3 regions of the Colwellia asteriadis genome follow, and region 3 is predicted to be linked to each of the others. Evidence: predicted binding sites of a transcription regulator. Region 3 holds the regulator's gene; each other region holds the start of a gene.
The links. The regulator LexA, encoded in region 3, represses DNA repair genes until DNA is damaged. The targets are predictions, from matches to a motif close to TACTGTATNNNNATACAGTA.
Positions count from the first base shown of each region.

Region 1: a site for LexA is predicted at 1,701-1,720, ahead of ruvA (Holliday junction branch migration protein RuvA). Genes of this name have one in related genera too.
Region 2: a site for LexA is predicted at 2,026-2,045, ahead of ABD005_RS08360 (DNA recombination protein RmuC). Genes of this name have one in related genera too.

Region 1 is NZ_BAAAFA010000010.1:49,743-53,016, reverse strand. It holds gene ruvB (Holliday junction branch migration DNA helicase RuvB) at 1-955, opposite strand, end outside; gene ruvA (Holliday junction branch migration protein RuvA) at 1,021-1,659, opposite strand; gene ruvC (crossover junction endodeoxyribonuclease RuvC) at 1,760-2,287, opposite strand; gene aspS (aspartate--tRNA ligase) at 2,430-3,274, opposite strand, start outside.
Region 2 is NZ_BAAAFA010000005.1:90,907-94,180, reverse strand. It holds gene ABD005_RS08375 (YceI family protein) at 1-171, shown strand, start outside; gene ABD005_RS08370 (winged helix-turn-helix transcriptional regulator) at 650-997, shown strand; gene nudC (NAD(+) diphosphatase) at 987-1,958, shown strand; gene ABD005_RS08360 (DNA recombination protein RmuC) at 2,110-3,274, shown strand, end outside.
Region 3 is NZ_BAAAFA010000006.1:114,560-117,833, forward strand. It holds gene prs (ribose-phosphate diphosphokinase) at 1-109, opposite strand, end outside; gene ABD005_RS09910 (NUDIX hydrolase) at 442-1,149, shown strand; gene lexA (transcriptional repressor LexA) at 1,356-1,988, shown strand; gene coxB (cytochrome c oxidase subunit II) at 2,420-3,274, shown strand, end outside.

The sequences.
Region 1 (3,274 bases), on a different contig from region 3:
TACGCCCTCGCGGCGTTCGCTGTAAAAAGCCTTGCTGAATTAAAAAGGGCTCTAAAACATCTTCAATAGTTTCACGTGCTTCACCAATGGCGGCGGCAACATTATCAAGACCAACAGGGCCGCCCATAAACTTATCAATAATGGCATGTAATAATTTACGGTCCATAATATCAAAACCTTCATTATCGACCTCAAGCATATCAAGCGCGGCAGCAGCAGTTGCTCGATTAACGACTCCTTGAGTTTTTATATCTGCGTAGTCTCGTACTCGCCTTAATAAACGGTTAGCAATACGAGGTGTACCACGAGATCGTCTTGCTACTTCAAAAGCCCCATCATCATCTAAATTTAAATTAAGAAAGTGCGCCGAGCGACTGACAATACTCGTTAAATCTTCCACATTATAAAACTCTAAACGCTGCACTATGCCAAAACGGTCTCGTAAAGGTGAAGTTAACGCCCCTGCTCGTGTGGTCGCGCCAATTAGCGTAAATGGCGGTAGATCTAATTTTATGGAACGTGCTGCTGGCCCTTCACCAATCATAATATCTAATTGGTAATCTTCCATGGCGGGGTAAAGAATTTCTTCAACAACAGGGCTTAATCTATGTATTTCATCAATAAATAAAATGTCGTTTTCTTCAAGATTAGTCAGTAATGCCGCTAAGTCCCCTGCTTTTTCTAATACGGGTCCTGAAGTGGTACGAATATTCACTTCCATTTCATTGGCAACAATATTTGCCAAGGTGGTTTTACCTAAACCTGGGGGCCCAAAAATAAGTAAATGATCGAGTGGCTCGCCTCTATTTTTAGCTGCGGGAATAAAAATTTCCATTTGTGCTTTTACATGAGCTTGACCTGTATAGTCTTGCAACATCTTAGGACGAATAGCGCGATCAACACTTTCATCTTCAATGGTAGCTATGGGCTCTATTAAACGATCAGCTTCTATCATGTAGCTCTATTTTCCTATTATGTTCATTATACTCAGCATCATTTATAGCTGGCACATGGCAATTTTTATAACATCGATTTAAGGGCGTCACGGATAATGTCTTGACTGACCATCCCTTTTTGATAAACAGATTTTACCGCTTTATCTGCTTGTGCCTGTTTATAACCTAGTGATAATAATGCATTAATCGCATCACCTTTTTCATCATTAACAAAGGTATCTTCAAAACCATTTTCACCTGAAAATTGCGCTAACAATTGCTCTGGCATACTATCATCAATAATAGGCTTTTGTACTTGCCAATCTTTTAAGCGGTCTCGCATTTCAATTAATAGACGCTCAGCAGTTTTTTTACCCACTCCTGGTATTTTAACAATAGCACTAACATCATCATGTCTTACGCAACTGACAAACTGATCAGCAGACATCGATGATAATATTGCTAGTGCCAATTTAGGGCCTACGCCATTCACTTTAATAAGTAAGCGAAATAACTTACGCTCAACTTTATTAGCAAAACCATAAAGTAGTTGAGCATCTTCGCGCACCACAAAATGCGTGTAAATTGTCGCTTGTTGCTCAAGTTCAGGTAGTGCATAAATGCTTGTCATTGGCATGGTAACTTCATAACCAACGCCAGCACATTCAATTAAAATTTCAGGGGGCAGCTTCTCAGCTAAAGTACCGCGTAAACGTCCAATCACAACGAAGACCTATTATTATTTCTTTAGTGAAAAAATAATAACACTATATATATATACAGTAAAGACGCTACAATATTTTTAATAAATCATTCTTAAAGTATTAGCGCAGTCGGCCACGTACTGTTTTACTGGCTTGCCCGGATAGTCGCGCAATATTAATATGACTATGACCATGGCACAACGCAACCGCGAGAGCATCGGCAGCATCAGCTTGTGGAGTACCTGGAAGCTTAAGCATATTTTTAACCATATGCTGTACTTGATTTTTATCTGCAGCGCCCGTACCAACAACGGCTTGTTTTATTTGCCGTGCTGAATATTCAGCAATGGGTAAACCGACATTCGTTGCCGCCACAATAGCTACCCCGCGGGCTTGACCTAGTTTTAAGGCTCCCCCAGGGTTCACGCCCATAAAAACCTGCTCAATGGCAAACGTGTCTGGTTGAAACTGTAAGATAATTTCTGAAACGCCAGCAAAAATAGTTTGCAGACGCGAAGCAAGATCTTCTCCCTGACTAAGGGCTTTGATACAACCACTCCCTAAGTAACTAAAACCTCGTTTCTCTTGTTTGATAACGCCGTACCCGGTAAAACGGGAGCCAGGGTCAATCCCTAAAATAATAGTCAATGGCTAACCTTTTATTAAGCGGCATGTTTTAAGTTATAAAAAATGCAGCTAAAACTTAATGTTCTCGCTGCATTATATTGCCATAACTGTCTTAGTGACTAATACAAATTATGATTTATTTCTATTTAAAGAGGAGCGTCGTTTATTCGCTAGGCTCTTCATTTTTTGCTGCTGGGATAACCGCTACACCTAATTCAACTAATTGCTCTGGGTTTGCATTACCTGGTGCATTAGTTAATGGACACGCTGCAGTTGTTGTTTTAGGGAAAGCCATAACATCACGAATTGATGAAGCCCCCGTCATTAACATCACTAAACGGTCTAAACCAAACGCTAAACCTGCGTGTGGCGGCGCACCATATTGTAGTGCTTCAAGTAAGAAACCAAATTTCTCTTGAGCTTCTTCGTCGCTAATACCTAAAATTCTAAAAACTGCTGCTTGCATATCTTGATTATGAATACGTACCGAACCACCACCTAATTCACAACCGTTTAATACCATGTCGTAAGCATCAGATAAAGCGCCAACAGGGTTAGCCTCTAATTCTGCTGCGGTTAAATTAGTAGGTGCTGTAAATGGGTGATGGATAGCATGCATATGACCATCAACCTCTTCAAACATCGGGAAGTCAACAACCCATAATGGTTTCCATTCACCTTGTAATAAATCTAAGTCTTCACCTAACTTCAAACGTAAAGCACCTAATGATTCTGTTACCACATTATAAGTATCAGAGCCAAAGAAAATAATATCCCCTGTTTTGGCGTTAACGCGATCTAATAAAGTGTTAACTGCTTCTTCAGTTAAGAATTTCAAGATAGGTGACTGTAAACCTTCAAGACCAGCATCTCGATCATTTACTTTTAACCAAGGCATACCTTTAGCGCCGTAAATGCCAACAAATTTAGTTAATTCGTCAAGACCTTTACGTGAAAATTTCGATGCTCCATCAGGTACACAAATAACGGCAACACGACCTTTATCGT
Region 2 (3,274 bases), on a different contig from region 3:
TCATTTGATGTAGTAAAAGTGGGCGAAGGTCAAGATCCGTGGGGCGGTTACCGCGCTGGTTTTTCAGGGACAACTAGCTTGAAGTTGACAGACTATAATATTAGCTACAATTTAGGTCCAGCATCGACCCATGTTGAAATGGGCTTACACATTGAAGGTATAAGGCAGTAAGTAAAAAAAGCCCCTGTAATACCCTTATGGTGGAAGGGGTTTTTTTGTTTTTATTGTCCATTGCTACAAGTTAGTTAGCATTGGTCAGTATGGCTAAGGTAGCTACCTAAATAACTTACTTTATTTAGGTAGCTTTGCTCCTTGAGTTGTTGCTTTTATTACATCCTCTAACCGTCAAGCACCTTTTTCGTATACAAATATAATCCGCTCAAATGCATCCTCAAAAGTATACTTATTATCTTCTTTAAGTGGCGTTACTTGGCTGTAATTTAAACGACTTCTTGTTTAAAAAAAACATTTTACTTCAAATAAAAGTACTTTTTTAAGTTAACTAATTGTTATTAAAAATAATTATAGATGTTGGCTTATATGTAAACTCTCCGTAAGTTGAATACCCTTGTGCTACTATATTAGTAGCAACCTAGCTACTAATATAGTAGCATCGTTATTGTCGGTAATTTAATAACAGAGGAATATTATGTCGATCCCCATACCCGGAGAACAAGTTCGTGGCTCTAAAACAGGTAAACCTATTATGGCATTACTCGATTTATTGGGGCGTACATGGGCTTTAGGAGTTATATGGCAGCTCAGTAAAGGCAGTGCAACTTTTAGGGATTTGCAGCAGCGTTGTGAACAAATATCGCCGAGTTTATTAAACACACGTTTAAAAGAGTTAAAAGCCCTAAGCTTGGTTGAGTCAACCTCGTTAGGTTATCAACTAACACCGACGGGAGTTGAGCTATTCGCGATTATTACTCCATTAGGTCAATGGTCTGAGTATTGGGCGCAGCAAATAAATCAGGAAAAAGTAGATGATATATAGCAATATGCCTCTTGATAGGTGTACTAATCAACGTAAAAATAAGCGCTGGTTAACAGCTCAATTCAATCATCCTAATACCTTATTTTGTATTGTAAATAATGATATGGGGCTTTTTAGCTGCGACGAAAATAGCACCAAAGCGGTATATTTAACTCAACAGCAACTCAGTAACTTATCTCTGAGTAGTTGCATTTATTTAGGCAAGAAAATTGATACTAATGCGGGTAGCAGTGTAAACAGCAGTGCTGATAGTAGTAGAGCTAGCAATATAGTCAAAGAGTCCGATCAGTCTTTTTTCGCTGTTAACTTAGAGAGTTTACATTTTTCAACACAAGACAGCTTAGCTGTATTAGGACAATGGCAATCATTAAGACAAGTTACCGCTAATTTATCTGCTGCTGATGCCGCCATTCAAGCGTTAGCAAAAGCGTTAATACACTGGCATAACACTCACCAATATTGCGGAAAGTGCGGTAATATCAATCGTTCAACAGAGGCGGGACACGCGCGGCGCTGTAGTGAGTGTCGTAATATGTCATTCCCTCGTACGGATCCTGCGGTTATCATGCTCGTTGAACATCAATTTTCTGATGGTGTTGCCCGCTGTTTGTTGGGGCGACAAGCAAGCTGGAAAGCTGGCATGTATTCAACACTGGCAGGTTTTGTTGACCCTGGTGAGACCCTAGAAGAAGCGGTTATTAGAGAGGTTGGCGAAGAAACAAAGGTTGTGGTTAGCAACCCACAATATATTACCTCACAACCTTGGCCTTTTCCTGCTTCTATTATGCTCGGTTTTACAGCCGTTGCGACATCAACAGCAATAGATATTAGTGAAGATGATTTAGAAGATTGCCAGTGGTTTTCCCGAGAACAGCTCGATAATGTTCAAACCGGCAGTCGAGATTCTATTTCATCCTACTTAATTCATGCTTGGAAAAATAAAAAAATAGGTCAATATTAATGTGATTTCATGAGGAGTAAGTGAGAGTGGTAATGACAAATTGCTATTATCTCAGCTTAAAATTTGATACTGTTAATAAATACAGTGCTTTTGTTGTTGATTAACGTTATTTATTAAGCACTGCGTACTTTCTTCTATATAGGATCAAATCATGACATCTTCTGTTATGCAGCAATTATTGAGCTCCCCTTTATCACCATTCTTGTTTTGCGCATTATTTTTTATATTATCCATTGTGTTACTTTGCACAGTGCTCATCAAACAAAGTAGGCAACGTAATGAGCTAATAGCGTTATATAACCAACAACAACTCAATTGTCTTGAGTTAGTTAAACAATATGGACAAAGCGCCGAAGCTAATTTTTTACAACAGCTTGTACAAATTCAAGAAAAGCAAAAGTTGCAATTAGCGAATACTTTTGAGCAACAAATGGCTGATTTACGCATTAAGCTATTACGCCAGTTTAGTGAGCAAAAAGATCAACTGAACCAAAATCAAAATCAATCGCTTGACCAGTTATTACAACACCTTAATAGCGCAACACAAACCAATCGCGAAGAATTAGCAAAGTCATTAAGCCAAAGTAGCGAACAAATGACAAAACGTATTGATAGTCTTACCGAGTCAACCGACAAGCGTTTACAAGAAATTAGCGGTCAAGTAGAAAAACGCTTAAGTGAAGGTTTTGAAAAAACCACAAAAACCTTTAGTGATATTCTGCAGCGTTTGGCTTTGATTGATGACGCCCAGAAAAAAATTACAGAGCTTTCAAGTAATGTCGTGAGTTTACAAGAAGTGCTAAACGATAAACGCTCGCGCGGTGCTTTTGGTGAAGTGCAACTTAATAGCTTGATTCGCAATGTACTGCCTGAGCAAAGCTTCAAATTACAGCACACTTTATCAAATGGGAAAATTGCCGATTGCGTATTATTTTTACCAAAGCCTACTGGTAATGTGGTAGTGGACTCTAAATTTCCCCTTGAAAGTTACCGTAAAATGATGGACTTAGAGGTTGCGGAGTTAGATCGAAAAGTTGCAATGCGTCAGTTTAAACTTGATATTAAAAAGCATATTAATGACATTAGTGATAAATATTTAATTGATAATGAAACGGCTGATGGCGCCATTATGTTTATTCCCGCAGAAGCTATTTTTGCTGAAATTCACGGTCATCAAGCTGACTTAGTAGAATACGCGAATAAAAAACGCGTATGGATGGCATCGCCAACTACGTTAATGGCTATACTTACTACCGCAAGGTCGGTGTTAAAAGATGAAGCCACGCGTCAACAAATTCATATTATTCAAGCACACT
Region 3 (3,274 bases):
CAAAGTCACTTGGATTAAAGCGAATATGCTCTTCTCCCCCAGAAAAAGTGAAGCTGTCAAAAGTAATAGCCGTTTTATTTCCGACGAGTTCATGGCTAAATATTTTCATGTTACTTCCTTTTATTTAAATTGTGTCCTAAAGACACAAATAATTTAGCAAAGAGTTTACTATAGATCAAGTTAATTATGTCATAGAGACACAATCAACATTTAAAAGCGCAAATTAGTGTAGCAGCTAAAATAATCAACTCATATAACTTACTAAGATAACTTATTAATATAAATAAGAAATGCAATGAACTACGCTAAGCATTTAAGTAAGATATTAATAGATAGATAAATAGCCAAACAGCTTTAGCTAAAGAGTAATTAATGACCGTTGTTATTGATATAACAAGTAAATTAGCTTAATGTGTCATAAAGACATAAAGAGTCGTTCACATGAACCCAAAAATGACCCCCTACAATATAAATGAATTCAAAAATCCACTGTTTACGGTAGATAGTGTGTTATTCACTGTTGAGCATAATTGTTTAAAAGTACTGCTGGTTAAACGTGCAAATGAGCCTTTTCTTGGTAGCTGGGGGCTTCCAGGTGGATTTGTTAATGTTGACGCAGATGCCACAACCGATATTACAGCCTTAAGAAACCTCAAAGAAAAAACTAACGTTGCGCCGCAATATTTAGAGCAATTACAAACATTTTCAAACACTAGCCGTGACCCTAGAGGCTTTAGCGTTACCTTAGTTTACTTTGCCTTAATCGCTGCACAACAAGTTTCATCACACATTGCAACCATCGACGAAGTGCAATGGGTAGAGCTTGATAAGCTAAACAGTTTATCAATGGCATTTGATCATAAAATGATTATTGAGCACGCCAAGCAACGCTTACAGCAAAAAGCACTTTATTCGATGGTACCTGTGTATTGTTTACCCGAGTATTTCACTGTCGGTCAGCTAAAATCTGTAATTGAAACCATCATAGGCAAAACCATACAACGCAAAAGTCTTATTCGACGTATTGAGGCTGCCAATATGTTTGAAGCTATTGACGAAAAGGTTAAGTCGGGTGGGCGATTAGCGCAACAATACAAAGTAAAATCGGGTGTTGATATTGTTCATTTTGAACGTAATTTAAGTGTTTAAGCATAAAAGTTAGTTTACAAGGGTATCTTAGCATTAGCTGATCGTCTGTAACATGAGCAATAGCTTTATTAACTGACACCTATTTGCAAAAACTTTCGCTGAATTTCAAACCAACAAAAATCAGTAAAAAACATACAGTACTTGCCTTTAAATACAGCCTGTATATACTAACAGTAACACTGTGTAAATTTACAGGCTAAATAATAATGAATTCGATACTCGATTTACCTTCGTTGACTAAAAGACAGCAACAAATATTAGACCTAATTAAAGATAAAATTGCTGATACTGGTATGCCACCTACTCGGGCTGAAATAGCGACTTTTTTTGGTTTTAAATCAGCTAATGCTGCCGAAGAGCATTTAAAAGCCCTTGCAAAGAAAGGTTACATTGAAATGTTAGCAGGTACCTCTCGTGGTATCCGTTTAACAGAAGAAATTATGGAAGAAGCGGGTTTACCACTTATTGGCCGTGTTGCCGCAGGCGAGCCTATTTTAGCGCAAGAGCATGTTGAAGATCATTACAAAATGGATGGTAGCCTTTTTCATCCGCCCGCCAATTACTTACTACGTGTTAACGGCGAAAGCATGAAAGATATTGGTATTTTAGATGGTGATTTACTAGCGGTTCACCAAACAACTGACGTGCAAAATGGTCAAGTTGTTGTTGCTCGTGTTGAGGATGATGTTACCGTTAAGCGCTTTAAGCGCGAGGGTAATATTGTTTATTTGCATGCTGAAAATGAAGATTTCTCCCCGATTAAAGTTGATTTAACACAACAGCAATTTAGTATTGAAGGTTTAGCTGTTGGTGTAATACGCAACGGTAACTGGATGTAACTCTAGTTTATAAAAACCGCACCACTATTAATAAAGAGCCAGTAAATAAATTTCAATAAATTCTTTTGATCTTTATTTACTGGCTCTTTAGTTTATTAAACCTCCGCTCAAACCTCGTACCTCCTACTAATGAAGACTATTTAGAGTTAACACTCTATTGAATTAAATGGTTTTTTTTCAATTCCTGTTCTATAAATTATATTGACCTACAATCAAATGTAGCGTATTCATAATACAAATAACGCATAAAAAACGAACAAAAAGAATAAGACGTTAATGCGCTAATACTCTCTCATCGAAGATTGTTATTATCAGCTCTCGTCACTAGCTAGTTTATAAAATAATAATAAAACTAACAGATATTCAGTTCAGTGGGCCGTGATTTACATTGCTGCAATTCTGTTTTCTATGCATTAGAAAGGAGATGTCGAGTGAGCAGACGTAACCTAGCTTGGCTACTATGGCTAAGTGTATTTAGTAATTCAACATGGGCAAACAGTAAGCTTAATTTAACCCAAGGTGTTACCGAAATAAGTAGAGAAGTATATGATTTACATATGCTTGTGCTCTATATTTGTACCGCTATTGGCGTTATAGTTTTTGGCATTATGTTCTGGTCTATCGCGTTTCACCGAAAATCTAAAGGTGCAAAGCCTGCAGACTTCCATGAAAGTACTAAAGTAGAAATTCTCTGGACCGCTATCCCTATTGTTATTCTTATTGCTATGGCAATTCCCGCAACTAAAACACTTATCGCTATGGAAAATAACGATAATTCTGACGTTACTATTCAAATTACCGGTTCACAATGGAAATGGCATTATAAATACTTTGATCAAGATATTGAGTTTTATTCTGTGTTATCGACGCCTCGTGAGCAATATGAAAACCATCAAGGCGAATCTGATAAAAGTGAAAATTATTTATTAGAAGTTGATAAACACCTTGTTATTCCCGCCAACCAAAAAGTACGTTTTTTAATTACCTCTGACGATGTTATTCATTCATGGTGGGTGCCTGCATTCGCAGTTAAACAAGATGCCAACCCTGGTTTTATTAATGAAGCATGGACCAAAGTCGACGAGCCAGGTATTTATCGTGGTCAGTGTGCCGAATTATGCGGTAAGGATCATGGGTTTATGCCCATTGTTGTTGAGGTAAAGTCTGTTGAAGATTACCAATTATGGCTTGATGAGCAGCACGAGTTAATAGCGCAAGCAGCTGATGCTGAAAAAGCCTCACTAAGCGCAGAAGCTTCAATGGATGAATTAATGGCCTTAGGTGAG